2 regions of the Mesorhizobium sp. B2-1-1 genome follow, and region 2 is predicted to be linked to the other one. Evidence: riboswitches for the same ligand, from Rfam matches in the RefSeq annotation. Region 2 holds a riboswitch; the other holds the start of a gene.
What was found. Region 2 has a riboswitch for cobalamin ahead of FJ972_RS01655 (aromatic ring-hydroxylating oxygenase subunit alpha). Riboswitches for the same ligand answer to the same signal wherever they lie in the genome.
Positions count from the first base shown of each region.

Region 1: it holds a riboswitch for cobalamin, as region 2 does, so the genes downstream of both, bluB (5,6-dimethylbenzimidazole synthase) here and FJ972_RS01655 (aromatic ring-hydroxylating oxygenase subunit alpha) in region 2, are expected to answer to the same signal.

Region 1 covers NZ_CP083954.1:4,619,942-4,623,478, forward strand. The annotation lists gene FJ972_RS22725 (pirin family protein) at 1-295, opposite strand, end outside; gene FJ972_RS22730 (DUF2277 domain-containing protein) at 336-602, opposite strand; gene FJ972_RS22735 (exodeoxyribonuclease VII small subunit) at 701-952, opposite strand; gene FJ972_RS22740 (histone deacetylase family protein) at 956-1,882, opposite strand; cobalamin riboswitch at 2,004-2,184, shown strand; gene bluB (5,6-dimethylbenzimidazole synthase) at 2,233-2,985, shown strand; gene FJ972_RS22750 (TetR/AcrR family transcriptional regulator) at 3,029-3,537, opposite strand, start outside.
Region 2 covers NZ_CP083954.1:352,446-362,381, forward strand. The annotation lists gene FJ972_RS01610 (ABC transporter substrate-binding protein) at 1-1,097, shown strand, start outside; gene FJ972_RS01615 (carbohydrate ABC transporter permease) at 1,361-2,374, shown strand; gene FJ972_RS01620 (carbohydrate ABC transporter permease) at 2,376-3,530, shown strand; gene FJ972_RS01625 (alpha-glucosidase) at 3,535-5,199, shown strand; gene FJ972_RS01630 (ABC transporter ATP-binding protein) at 5,225-6,337, shown strand; gene FJ972_RS01635 (DUF680 domain-containing protein) at 6,425-6,661, opposite strand; gene FJ972_RS01640 (DUF680 domain-containing protein) at 6,733-6,939, opposite strand; gene FJ972_RS01645 (DUF680 domain-containing protein) at 7,009-7,215, opposite strand; gene FJ972_RS01650 (DUF680 domain-containing protein) at 7,285-7,482, opposite strand; cobalamin riboswitch at 7,962-8,164, shown strand; gene FJ972_RS01655 (aromatic ring-hydroxylating oxygenase subunit alpha) at 8,295-9,542, shown strand; gene FJ972_RS01660 (hybrid-cluster NAD(P)-dependent oxidoreductase) at 9,562-9,936, shown strand, end outside.

The sequences.
Region 1 (3,537 bases), 1.5 Mb from region 2:
TCTCGGTGCCGAGCGAATCGCGATGCCTGATCCTGCCGTCGAACAGGTAGGTGACCGTCGACAGGCCGATATGAGGATGCGGCCGGACGTCGAGCGCCTGACCGGCACGCAGGATGGCCGGGCCCATGCGGTCGAAGAAGATGAAGGGACCGACCAGCCGCCTTTTGGCGGTCGGCAAGGCGCGGCGAACCTGAAAACCGCCAATGTCCTTGGCGTTCGGAATGACCATCAATTCGATCTGGTCGCTGGCAAAGGCATCGCCGGCTTCAGGATCCTTCCCGGGAAAGAAGCTCATGAACTCTCCTTGTCAGCGGCCGATGGCTGCTTTGGCCAGATCAGGCAAAGCGGATCGCCGCCTTCGCCCGCAGCTTGGCCGCAACCTCCTCGCGATTGCGCGGATGCTGGTTGGTTTCAAGCGAATCGAGAAGCTCGCGCGCCGACGCCGCGATGGCCTCGACGGCATGGTCGAATGCGTGCTGGTTCTGCTTCGAAGGCCGCGTCGTTCCGCTCAGCTTGCGAACGAATTGAAGGGCTGCATCGCGCACCTCGTCGTTGGTCGCCGGCGGATCAAAATTGAACAGGGTCTTGATGTTTCTGCACATCGCTTCCGTATCTCCTCTTGTCCTGGAGCCGTTTCAATCGGGACGCGTTCTATCCTCAATCATGATCGTGTCAAAAACCAGAGAGACGGCTGCGTGCCTCAATCCGCGTCCAGCGGCTCCGTCCCGACCGGCTTGCCGTCGCGGGACAGCCTGATCTTCTCCACCTTGTCCTCGGCCGCCTTGAGCAGCCGGTCGCAATGCACCTTCAGCGCCTCGCCGCGCTCGTAGATCCTGATCGACTGGTCGAGCGGCACATCGCCACGCTCCAGATCATCGACGATCTTCTCCAGCGCGTCGAGAGCCTGTTCGAAGCTCATCGCCTTGACGTCTTCGTTGGTTTCACCAGCCATCATTCATCCTTTCATCAGTCGCCCGACATGGGCGGCGACCGAAAATGCCAATCCTTGCAGATCGTAGCCGCCCTCGAGCAGGCTGACGAGCCGGTTGCCGCTGTGGCGCGCCGCGCGCTGCATGAGTTGGCCGGTCGCCCAGTCGAAATCATCCTCGGTCAGGTTGATCTCGGCCAGCGGGTCGCGATGATGCGCATCGAAGCCGGCCGAAATGATGATCAGGTTGGGTGCAAAATTGTCGAGCGAGGGCAGCACGCGCGACAGGAAGGCATCGCGGAACGCCTCGCTGCCGGTCTGCGGCGCAAGCGGCGCGTTGACGATGTTGCCGGCGCCGGTTTCGTTCTTTGCTCCGGTGCCCGGGTAGAGCGGCATCTGGTGCGTCGAGCAATAAAGCACGGACGGATCGTCCCAGAAAATATCCTGCGTGCCGTTGCCGTGATGCACGTCCCAGTCGACGATGGCGACACGTTCGATATCGTGTTTGTGCTGTGCATAACGTGCGGCGATGGCCGCCGTGTTGAACAGGCAGAAGCCCATCGCGGTCGCTTTCTCGGCATGATGGCCGGGCGGCCGGGCGGCGACGAAAACGTTGTCTGCCCTGCCGGCAAAGACGTCGTCGACGGCGGCGTTGGCGGCTCCGATCGCGGTGATCGCCGCCTGCCAGCTCTTCGGGCTGGCCGTTGTGTCGGCATCGATGCGGGCGATGCCCGTCTCGGGAATGGCGGCGCGTACCCGCTCGACGAAATCCTCGGGATGCGCGTAGAGAATGGTGGCCTCGTCGCCTTCCGGCGCCTCGAGGCGGTCGAGCGCGGCAAAAGCCTCGTCGTCGAGCACGCGCTCGATGGCGCGCAAGCGGTCCGGCCGCTCCGGATGGCCGGGCGGCGTGATGTGCTCAAGGAAGATCGGATGGGTGTAGAGACGAGTGGCCATGCCCCCTATCTAGTGCCCCGGCGCGGCGATGGCCATGCGTTGCGGCCTGATGGCTGGGGAAAATCGCGCCTGCGTCCATTCGCGTCGCCGCGGGGATTGGCGGCGCAGGGGCTTCGTCGTAAAGTCCCGGCCACTGCCTGGTGCCCGCCGCGAGCGGGAGAATCGGGAACACGGTTTGATACCGTGGCGTGCCCAACGCTGTAAGGGGGACCGCGCCGGTAAATGCCACTGTCGAGGACGGGAAGGCGCCGGATGAGGGTTGATCCCGAGCCAGAAGACCGGCCTGGCAGGCATCGTCATCCGCATGGTCAGGCGGACGGCAGTTGATTGCAATCGCAAGGGGACAAGCGATGCCGGACAATATGACCATCCCCGTGGGTGACGGATTCGACCAGATGGCGCGCGATGCGGTCTACCGCGCCATGTTCACGCGGCGCGATGTCCGCAGCCATTTTACATCAGAGGCCGTCGACGACGAGGTCTTGGCGCGGCTGCTGCTTGCCGCCCATCACGCGCCATCGGTCGGCTTCATGCAGCCATGGAATTTCATCGTCATTCGTGGCACCGAACGACGGGAACAGGTGCGCGACCTGTTCCTCGCGGCGCGCGAGCAGGAATTGCCGGCGATCGAGGAAGAGCGGCGGGCGCTCTACCGCAAGCTCAAGCTGGAAGGCATCTGCGAAAGCGCGCTCAATATCTGTATCACCTGCGACCGCCGACGCTCACAGGGTTCGCCGCTGGGACGCTGGCACAATCCCGAGATGGATCTCTACAGCACGGTCTGCGCGGTGCAGAATTTCTGGCTGGCGGCGCGCGCCGAAGGCGTCGGCGTTGGCTGGGTCAGCATTATCGAGGCGCAGGCGTTGAAAGGCCTTCTGTCGATTCCCGAGCATGTGACGCCGGTGGCCTATCTCTGTGTCGGCCGTGTCTCGGAGTTCGCGCCGAAACCGGACCTCGAAACACATGGCTGGGGGCGGCGGCTGCCGCTGCCCGAGCTGATCATGAGCGAGACGTTTTGCGGACAGGGCGAAGTTCCGCTCAAATCAACGATCGCACGCCTCAAGGCGGCAACATGCGAAAAGTCTGACAAACCCTTGATTTGATTGCGGATACGGCATGCCCAGAGCTGCCGGCGGCCTGCCGTCGTCAGGCGGCTCCGGCATCATTCCTCAACAATCCTTCGAGCAGTTGCTTGAATGCCGCCACCACGGTCTTTGATGTCGCTTCCGGGTCGTTCGAATTGGCGATCCGCTGCGCCGCCTGGCTGCTCGCCCCGTTGATCAGCCGTGCCGCGGTCTCGGGGTCTACGCCCGGGACAACTACCCCGTCGCCCTGCAGCGTCGTCAGGTGATCGGTCATCGACGCGACGCAGGCATTGGCGTTCGGCCATTGCGCGGGATCCCCCAGCACGGCCGGACCGTCCCGAAACATGATGCGCTGGATTTCCGGCTCCAGCGCCATTTCGATGTAGCTCGTGCATTCGTCGACGAAGCTTTGCCAGCGGGTCGGTGCTTTCGCTGCAACCTCATTCACCCGTGCCGCCATCTCGGCGTCTATCTCGGCGATAACCGCCTGCAAAAGCCCCTTCTTGTCCCCGAAATGATGATAGAGCGCACCGCGCGTCAGCCCGGCCGATGCGGTGAAATCATCCATCG
Region 2 (9,936 bases):
AAAATTACGAGCAGCAGATCGTCATCGACACGCAGGCCGGCAGCCCGCCCAACATCGCCGTTCTGCCGCAACCCGGCCTGATCCAGGACCTTGCTTCCAAGGGTCTCTTGACGCCGCTCGGCGACGATACCGCCAAATGGGTCAAGGACAATTACGGCGCCGGCCAGTCATGGGTCGACCTCGGCACCTTCAAGGACAAGGACGGTAAGCCGGGCTTCTTCGCCTTCCCCTACAAGGCCGACGTGAAGTCGCTGGTCTGGTACTCGCCGGACAATTTCGAGGAAGCCGGCTACAAGGTACCGAAGACGCAGGAAGAACTCGCCGACCTCGAGAAGAAGATTATCGCCGACGGCGGCACGCCATGGTGCATCGGGCTCGGCTCGGGCGGCGCCACCGGCTGGCCGGCGACGGACTGGGTGGAAGACCTGATGCTGCGCACGCAGTCTCCGGAAACCTACGACAAATGGGTGAAGAACGAGATCCCGTTCAACGACCCGGCCGTGGTCAATGCAATCGACATCTTCGGCAAGATCGCGACCGACGACAAGATGGTCGATGGCGGCGCCAAGGCGGTCGCGGCGACCGATTTCCGCGACAGCCCCAAGGGCCTATTCGCGGTGCCGCCGAAATGCTACCTGCACCATCAGGCGTCGTTCATCCCGACCTTCTTCCCCGAAGGCACGAAAATCGGCCAGGACGCGGACTTCTTCTACTTCCCGCCTTATGCGTCCAAGCCCGAACTCGGCACCCCCGTGCTCGGCGCCGGAACGCTGGCGATGATCACCAAGGACTCGAAGGCCGCCCGCGCGTTCATCGAATTCCTTAAGATGCCGCTGGCCCATGAGATCTGGATGGCCGAAGGCGGTTTCGTGACGCCGTTCAAGGCGGTCAACAAGGATGCCTATGCCAGCGATGCGCTGCGCAAGCAGGGCGAGATCCTGGCCAATGCCTCGACTTTCCGTTTCGACGGGTCGGACTTGATGCCGGGCAAGATCGGCGCCGGCGCCTTCTGGACCGGCATGATCGACCTGGTCGGCGGCAAGTCGGCGCAGGACGTCGCCACCGACATCCAGAAGAGCTGGGACGCGATCAAATAAGAGCCGTACCCGCGGAAGCCTAGGCTTCCACCTCCCGAGCGTATCCGGGCCAACTGGCCCGGATACGACCGGCCCCATCGCAACATCCCAGCCCGGCCAACCGGGACGGGTCAGATCCAGTCGTGACAGCGTAGACATTCCGGCATGCGGCGGGCACGGAGCCACACGCTTCCCTGCCTGCCCGCGCTCAACAACGAGATCGGCGCGCGGCGCAATCGCAAGGATCGTTTCCATCCTGGCGGGTCGTGCAGGGAGAGGGACCCATGGCGGCTCAGATTTTCTCGGCCATATTCGTCATCATCATCGGCGTCGGCGGCTGCGTCGCCTATTTCTGGGGCGCCAACAAACTGCTCGACGTCACCTTTCCCTCGCGCGGCGTCTCGGGCGCCGCCGCCGTCGACAATCTGCGCCGGCAGGGGCTGATCCGGCCCTGGCTGTTCGTCGGCCCGGCGATGATCATCCTGACCATCTATCTCATCTATCCGGTGATCGAGACGCTGCGGCTGTCCTTCCTCGATCGCGGCGGCGCCAATTTCGTCGGCCTGGCCAATTATCAATGGGCTTTCGGCGACCGCGAGTTTCGCAATTCGATCCTCAACAATGTGCTCTGGCTGGCCGTAGTGCCCGCCGCCTGTACCTTCCTTGGCCTGATCATCGCCGTGCTTACCGACAAGATCTGGTGGGGCACGATAGCCAAGAGCCTGATCTTCCTGCCGCTGGCGATCTCCTTCGTCGGCGCCAGCGTCATCTGGAAATTCATCTATGAGTATCGCGGCGAAGGCCAGACGCAGATCGGCATCCTGAACGCCATCATCCAGCATTTCGGCGGCCAGCCGCAGGTCTGGATATCGCTGCCGTTCTGGAACAATTTCTTCCTGATGGTGATCCTGATCTGGATCCAGACCGGCTTTGCCATGGTCATCCTGTCTTCGGCGCTGCGCGGCATTCCGGAAGAGACGCTGGAAGCCGCCGTCATCGACGGTGCCAATCCGTTCCAGATCTTCTGGAAAATCATGGTGCCGCAGATCTGGGGCACCATCGCCGTGGTCTGGACCACAATCACCATCCTGGTGCTCAAGGTATTCGACATCGTCCTGACCATGACCAACGGCCAATGGAACAGCCAGGTGCTGGCCAATCTGATGTTCGACTGGATGTTCCGTGGCGGCGGTGATTTCGGCCGCGGCGCGACAATCGCCATCATCATCATGATCGCGGTCATTCCGATCATGGTCTGGAACATACGCCAGGCCAACAAAGAGACGGGAGGACATTGAGATGACCGTCGCGACCGGAAACTCCTTCGCCAGCCGCTTCGGCGTTCACATCGCCGTCCTGGTCTTCGTTGCGATCTGGACCATGCCGACGCTCGGCATCCTGGTATCGTCGCTGCGCGACAAGGACCAGATCATCGCCTCGGGCTGGTGGAACTCGTTCGCCAGTTCGACCCAGACCGAAGCTGGACGCCTGCCGCCCGCCTCGGCGCAGGTCGAGAAGGACGGCAAGTTCGTCCTCCAGGGCAACATTTTCGGCGATGGCGCCAAGCGCGAGATCAGCGCCTTCGGCGTCAAGTCGGCGGCACCGACGCAATATCCGACCGGCACATCGGCCGATCTCGGCGACGGCGTTACCTTGCAGCTCAATGCCGACGGCAGCTTCGTCATGACCTCGCCCAAGGCGTTCGAGGGCGACCGCGGCCAGCGCGTCTACTATGCCTCCTCGGCGCCGCCGAAATTCACCACCGACAATTACAGGACCGTGCTGTTTTCGGAAGGCATCGGCCGCTCCTTCATGAACTCGCTGACCGTCACTATCCCGGCGACCGTCATCCCGATCCTGATCGCCGCTTTTGCGGCTTACGCTCTGGCCTGGATGCGCTTTCCCGGGCGCGCGCTTCTGATCGCGGTCATCATCGGCCTGCTGGTGGTGCCGCTGCAGATGTCGCTGATCCCGCTGTTGAAGCTCTATAACGGCGTCGGCGCCTTCTTCGGCGTGCCCTCCAAGACCTATCTCGGCATCTGGCTGGCGCATACCGGCTTCGGACTGCCCTTCGCCATCTACCTCTTGCGGAGCTACATTGCCGGCCTGCCGCGCGAGATCATGGAATCGGCGCGCATCGACGGCGCCAGCGATTTCGAGATATTCGTCAAGATCGTGCTGCCGCTGTCATTTCCCGTGCTGGCGTCCTTCGCCATCTTCCAGTTCCTGTGGGTATGGAACGATCTCCTGGTGGCGATGGTTTTCCTTGGCACGGAGGCGGATCAGATCGTGCTGACCGCCAAGCTCAATGCCTTGCTCGGCTCGCGTGGCGGCGACTGGGAGATCCTGACGACGTCGGCTTTCGTGACCATCATCGTGCCGCTGATCGTGTTCTTCTCTTTGCAGCGCTATTTCGTCCGCGGGCTGCTCGCAGGCTCGGTGAAAGGAGGCTGAAACCATGCAATCCGCTTTGAAAGCCAGTTCGAAGCCCGATCTCGCCGTCGATAGCGACTGGTGGCGAGGTGCCGTGATCTACCAGATCTATCCGCGCAGCTACCAGGACTCGAATGGCGACGGCATCGGCGACCTCAAGGGGATCATCGGGCGGCTGCCCTATATCGCCGCGCTCGGCGCGGACGCCATCTGGATCTCGCCCTTCTTCAAATCGCCGATGAAGGATTTCGGCTACGACGTCTCGGATTACTGCGACGTCGACCCGATGTTCGGCACGCTGGCCGATTTCGACGCGCTGACGGCGGAGGCGCACAGGCTGGGGCTGAAAGTGATGATCGACGAGGTGCTGTCGCACACCGCCGACATCCATCCCTGGTTCAGGGAAAGCCGATCGAACCGCAGCAATCCGAAAGCCGACTGGTACGTCTGGGCCGATCCCAGGCCGGACGGCACGCCGCCCAACAACTGGCTGTCGATCTTCGGCGGATCGGCCTGGCAATGGGACACCAGCCGCCAGCAATATTACCTGCACAACTTTCTCGCGGAACAGCCGGACCTCAATTTCCACAACGGCGAAGTCCAGGACGCGCTGCTCGACGTCACCCGCTTCTGGCTGGAGCGCGGTGTCGACGGGTTCCGCCTCGACACCATCAATTTCTACTTCCACAGCCAGGGGCTGGAAAACAACCCGCCGCTGCCGCCGGAGCAGCGCAACGACCAGACCGCACCCGCGGTCAATCCCTACAACTACCAAGACCACATCTACGACAAGAGCCGTCCGGAGAACCTCGGCTTCCTCGAACGCTTCCGCGCCCTGCTCGACGAATATCCGGCAACGGCCGCGGTCGGCGAGGTCGGCGATTCACAGCGCGGACTGGACGTTGTCGCGGCCTATACAGCCGGCGGCAAGCGCGTGCACATGTGCTATTCCTTCGACTTCCTGGCGCCGGAAAAGATCAGCGCCGCCAAGGTCCGTTCGGTGCTGGAAACCTTCGGCAAGGTTGCCAGCGATGGCTGGTCGTGTTGGGCCTTCTCCAACCATGACGTGATGCGCCCGGCCTCGCGCTGGGCCGCCAACGAAGCCGACCCGACCGCCTATCTCAAGGTTATCTCGGCATTGCTGATGTCCTTGCGCGGCTCGGTCTGCATCTATCAGGGCGAGGAACTGGGGCTCGGCGAAGCCGAATTGCGGTTCGAGGATCTGCAAGATCCCTACGGCATCCGTTTCTGGCCGGAATTCAAGGGCCGCGACGGCTGCCGCACGCCGATGGTGTGGGACGGCAGCGCCAGGAATGGCGGCTTCTCCCAGGCAAAGCCGTGGTTGCCGGTGCCGGCCAAGCACCTGTCGCAAGCCGTCAATGTCCAGCAAGGCGACGAGCATTCGCTGCTCGAACACTACCGACGCTTTCTCGGCTTCCGCCGTGCCCATCCGGCGTTGGCCAAGGGCGATATCAATTTCATCGAAAGCCAGGGCGACACTGTCGCCTTCACGCGCCGCGCGGGCAACGAGCAGATCGTCTGCGTCTTCAACCTGGGATCCGGGCCAGCGGAGGTTGACCTTGGCGGTCGATCGCTGCAACCTTTGCCCGGACACGGATTTTCGGGACAACAGAGCTCCGGCTCCATCCGCCTCGGCGGCTACGGCGCCTGGTTCGGGCGCATCGACTGAATTCTAGGGACCACTGGAGGGAAACATGGCCGATGTCACGCTGAGGCAAGTGAAGAAATCATACGGCAATCTCAACATTCTGCACGGCATCGACCTCGACATCAAATCGGGCGAGTTCATCGTCTTCGTCGGGCCGTCGGGTTGCGGCAAGTCGACATTGCTGCGCTCGATAGCAGGGCTCGAGGAGATCACCTCGGGCGAGCTCAGAATAGCCGGCGAGGTGGTCAACGACGTGCCGCCGTCGAAACGCGGCATCGCCATGGTGTTCCAGTCCTACGCGCTCTATCCGCATATGACGGTCTACGACAACATGGCGTTCTCGATGAAGATCGGGAAGGAAAGCAAGGCCGAGATAGACAAGCGCGTGCGCCAGGCGGCAGAGATCCTGCAGCTGACCAACTATCTCGACCGCCTCCCCAAGGCGATGTCGGGCGGCCAGCGCCAGCGCGTGGCCATCGGCCGCGCCATCGTGCGCAACCCGAAGGTGTTCCTGTTCGACGAACCGCTGTCGAACCTCGACGCCGCGCTGCGCGTCGCCACCCGCATCGAGATCGCCAAGCTCAAGGAATCGATGCCCAACACCACCATGATCTATGTCACCCACGACCAGGTCGAGGCGATGACGCTGGCCGACCGCATCGTGGTGCTGAAGGAGGGCCATATCGAGCAGGTCGGCACGCCGATGGAACTCTACAAGAAACCCGGCAATCTGTTCGTTGCTCAGTTCATCGGCTCGCCGGCCATGAACATCCTGCCGGCGACCATCGACAAATCGGGCAATCCGACCGCCATCAGTCATGTCGGCGGCCGCAAGGCTACGGTGCCGATCGCGACGCCGGCCTCGGCCAAGGGCGCGTCGGTGAGCTTCGGCGTGCGGCCGGAGGACCTGACGATCGCCGGCGGCACGGACTATCTGTTCGAAGGAACGGTGGATTATGTCGAGCAGCTCGGCGAGGTGCAACTCGTCTATGTCGACATCGGCCGCGCCGACCTGCCGCTGGTGACCAAGCTGCCGGGCAATGTCGAGGTCAAGCGCGGGGCGACACTGCGGCTGAGCGCCGACGCCGGAGACCTTCATATCTTCGACGCGGATGGACGATCCTTCGCGCTGCACGAGACGGAAGCGAAAGCGGCCTGAGAGCAGGCCATGAATTAATTGCCGGTCACGCAAAAACAGGAGCGGCGGGCAAAGCCCGCCGCTCGTGTTTGGTGTCAGCTTCGGCTGTTAGTGGCCGAAGAGATTCCGGTCACTGCCCTGAGGGGCGGACTTGTGTACATCGCCCGACGAATTGAGCAGCTTGTAGACGGGCGAGCCGCTGTCGCGGATCGAAGCCGTGTGCGCATTGTCGACCGAGGTGACGGCAGGCTGATTGGCGCCATTGGAGCCATAGTTGTCGCTGCTGGCGAAAGCGCTGCCCGAAACGGCCAGGACGGCGGCGGCAGCAAGGATGATCTTTTTCATTTCAAGTCTCCTGAATTCTCAAATTCCACCGCAGAGGCGGGCTTGCCCGCCATCTGCTGCAGGATCGGCTGTTAGTTGTTGCCGAAGAGGTTACGGTCGGCACCCTGAACAGGTGCCTGGGCAGCCGGAGCCGACGTCTTGGTCGAAGCGGTGTATGAGCTGTCCGTCGAAGTGGCCGCGGGCTGATTGGCGCCATTGGAGCCATAGTTGTCGCTGCCGGCGAAAGCGCTGCCCGACACCACCAGAACGGCGGCGGCAGCAAGGATGATCTTCTTCATTTCAAGTCTCCTGAATTTTCGAATTTCGCCAGGACGGCGGAAGGCCCGCCGTCAACTGGAGATCAGCTGTTAGTTGTTGCCGAAGAGGTTGCGATCGGCACCCTGAACAGGCGCTTGGGCAGACGGCGCCGACTTCTGGACCGAAGCCGTGTGCGCGTTGTCGACCGAGGTGACAGCAGGTTGGTTGGCGCCATTGGAGCCATAGTTGTCGCTGCCGGCGAAAGCGCTGCCCGACACGGCCAGGACGGCGGCGGCAGCAAGAACGATCTTCTTCATTTCAAGTCTCCTGAATTCTCAAATTTCGCCAGGACGGCGGAAGGCCCGCCGTCAACTGGAGATCGGCTGTTAGTTGTTGCCGAAGAGGTTGCGATCGGCACCCTGGACAGGCGTCTGGGCAGCCGGTTCCGACTTCTTGGTCGAAGCGGTGTACGAGCTGTCGACGGCGGTGGCCGCAGGGGCATTCGAACCATAATGGTCGCTACTAGCGAAGGCGCTGCCGGAAACAGCCAGAAGGGCGGCGGCAGTGAGAATGATCTTTTTCATTTTTTGATACTCCAGTATTTTTCCGTCCGTCTAGCGGCGTGTCTCGGGAGGAAATCGCGTCGTTCGGACAGCCCCGATGTGGGAAAGCCATACCGCCATTTCCAATCACGAAGTTTTTCCGTGTGGACCAAGTTTCCACCACTTGAAATTGTGCCAGGGCCTTCTACATTCGTTTTTTCCATTTGTTATCAAATAGTTATTCTAACAGACGGCGCGATCACCAACTGTGTCGAAGGCCCAGTGTTCACACCGTCCTGCACGCATCGTCAACAGAAACGAACCGTTCGGTTCGATTTTAGAGGGCGCTAATAGTCACTTTTCGAAACCGTTAACCTTTTTTGCCTCCGCCACGAGACGGAATCCGAGGCGGCGACCTGAGGCTTTCTGCCCCTGCAACGGCGGCCGCACCGTTTTCAGTGCGTGTCGCGCGGCATGGATGCGATGTCGTTTTCATGCCGACGACAAGCCGGCGATCATGGTTAGATCCTGCCATCTCAGGTGCCGCCGCGTGACGACGAGGCGGAGAATTGGGAAGCCGGTCAGAATCCGGCGCTGCCCCCGCAACGGTGGTGGAGTTCAGGTCGCAACGGGAGACCACTGGGCAAAGGCCTGGGAAGGTGTCGCGACAGTCCGCAAGGACAGCTCCAGAGCCCGGAAACCAGCCCGAGATGTTGGACTCGACTGATCGCGGCGGGCGGTCAAGAGGCGGATGGTGCATGTCCGGCGCAAGCCGGCGCGCGGCTTGATCCTTCCTCTCTCCCCTCCGTTCAGTCCTTCGATGCGAGGACAGGACTTCAATGCGAGGACAGGACATGGATGCGCGCAACGACATGCTGAAACGGCTGCAAGGCCGCAGGGACGGCTTCTCGCTCGAGCAGCCCTTCTATACCGATCCCGACTACTTCAAGCTCGACATGGAGCTGATCTGGTACCGCGACTGGCTGTTCATCGGCCATGATTGCGAACTGCCCCGGCCCGGCAGCTTCATCACCGTGCAGATCGGCGACTATCCTGTGGTGCTGGTGCGCGACCAGAAGGGCAACATCAACGCCTTCCACAATTCTTGCCGCCATCGCGGCAGCCGCGTCTGCAACACAGACAAGGGCACGGCGGCGAAGCTCGTCTGCCCCTACCATCAGTGGACCTATGAACTGGACGGCAGGCTGCTGTTCGCCAGGCAGATGGCCGAGGGTTTCGACAAGAGCCAGTTCGGCCTGAAGCCGGTCGCCTGCGAAAGCGTCGGCGGCTACATCTTCATTTGCCTCGCCGACGAGCCGGCGGATTTCGCGCCGATGCGGACGATGATCGAACCCTATTTGCTGCCGCATCGGCTGCGCGAAGCAAAGGTCGCCTTCGAGAGCACCATCGTCGAGAAGGGCAATTGGAAGCTGGTCTGGGAAAACAACCGCGAATGCTATCATTGCGCCGGCAACCATCCGGAGCTCTGCAAGACCTTCCCGGAGGCGCCGACCGTGACTGGCGTGCAAGACGCCGACAGCGACCCGGAGATGCTGTCGCACTGGGCCAAGTGCGAGGCGGCCGGCCTGCCGAGCAGGTTCCGCATCGACCCGGCCGGACAGTACCGTGCCACCCGCGCGCCGCTGCTGCGCGATGCCGTCAGTTATACGATGACGGGAAAACGCGCGGTCAAGAAGAACCTGTCCGACGGCGTTGCCACCGACCGCATCGGCTCCTTGCTGCTCTATCACTATCCGACGACCTGGAACCACATCCTTGGCGACCACGCCGTCACGTTCCGCGTGCTGCCGATCAGCGCCACCGAGACCGCGGTGACGACCAAATGGCTGGTTCACAAGGACGCGGTCGAGGGCGTCGACTACGACCTTGCCGAACTCACCCATGTCTGGACCGAGACCAACGGCCAGGATCGTCGCATCGTCGAGGAAAACGCCTTCGGCATCCTGTCGCCGGCCTATGAACCCGGCCCCTATTCCGAACTGCACGAAGGCGGCGTCATCCAGTTCGTCGACTGGTACGCGCGTTTCATCGGTCCGCGTCTCGCCGAAGACGGCCGGCCGGCCCTGCGCAGCGTTGCTTGAGAGGTAAGGGATGAATGCGATGACGGATCTCGGCCTCTATCGCCATCTCGATCAGATGGCGCCCTGGAACGACAGGCTCCAGGTGCTGGAAGTGATCGGCGTGAGCGACGAGGCGCCTGATGTAAAGACCTTCACCTTCCGCTCCGACAACCAGACCTGGTTCCGCTACAAGCCGGGCCAGTTCGTGACGCTGGAACTGCCGACAGCGGATGGGTTGCTGATGCGCACCTACACGCTGTCGTCTTCGCCTTCACGGCCATTCTCGATCGCGGTGACGGTGAAGGCGCAGGCCGGCAGCACCGGCACACGCTGGATGTTCGACCATTTGAGGCCTGGTTCGCACGTCAAGGCGTATGGGCCGGCCGGAGACTTTTCGCTGCACAGCCACCCGGCG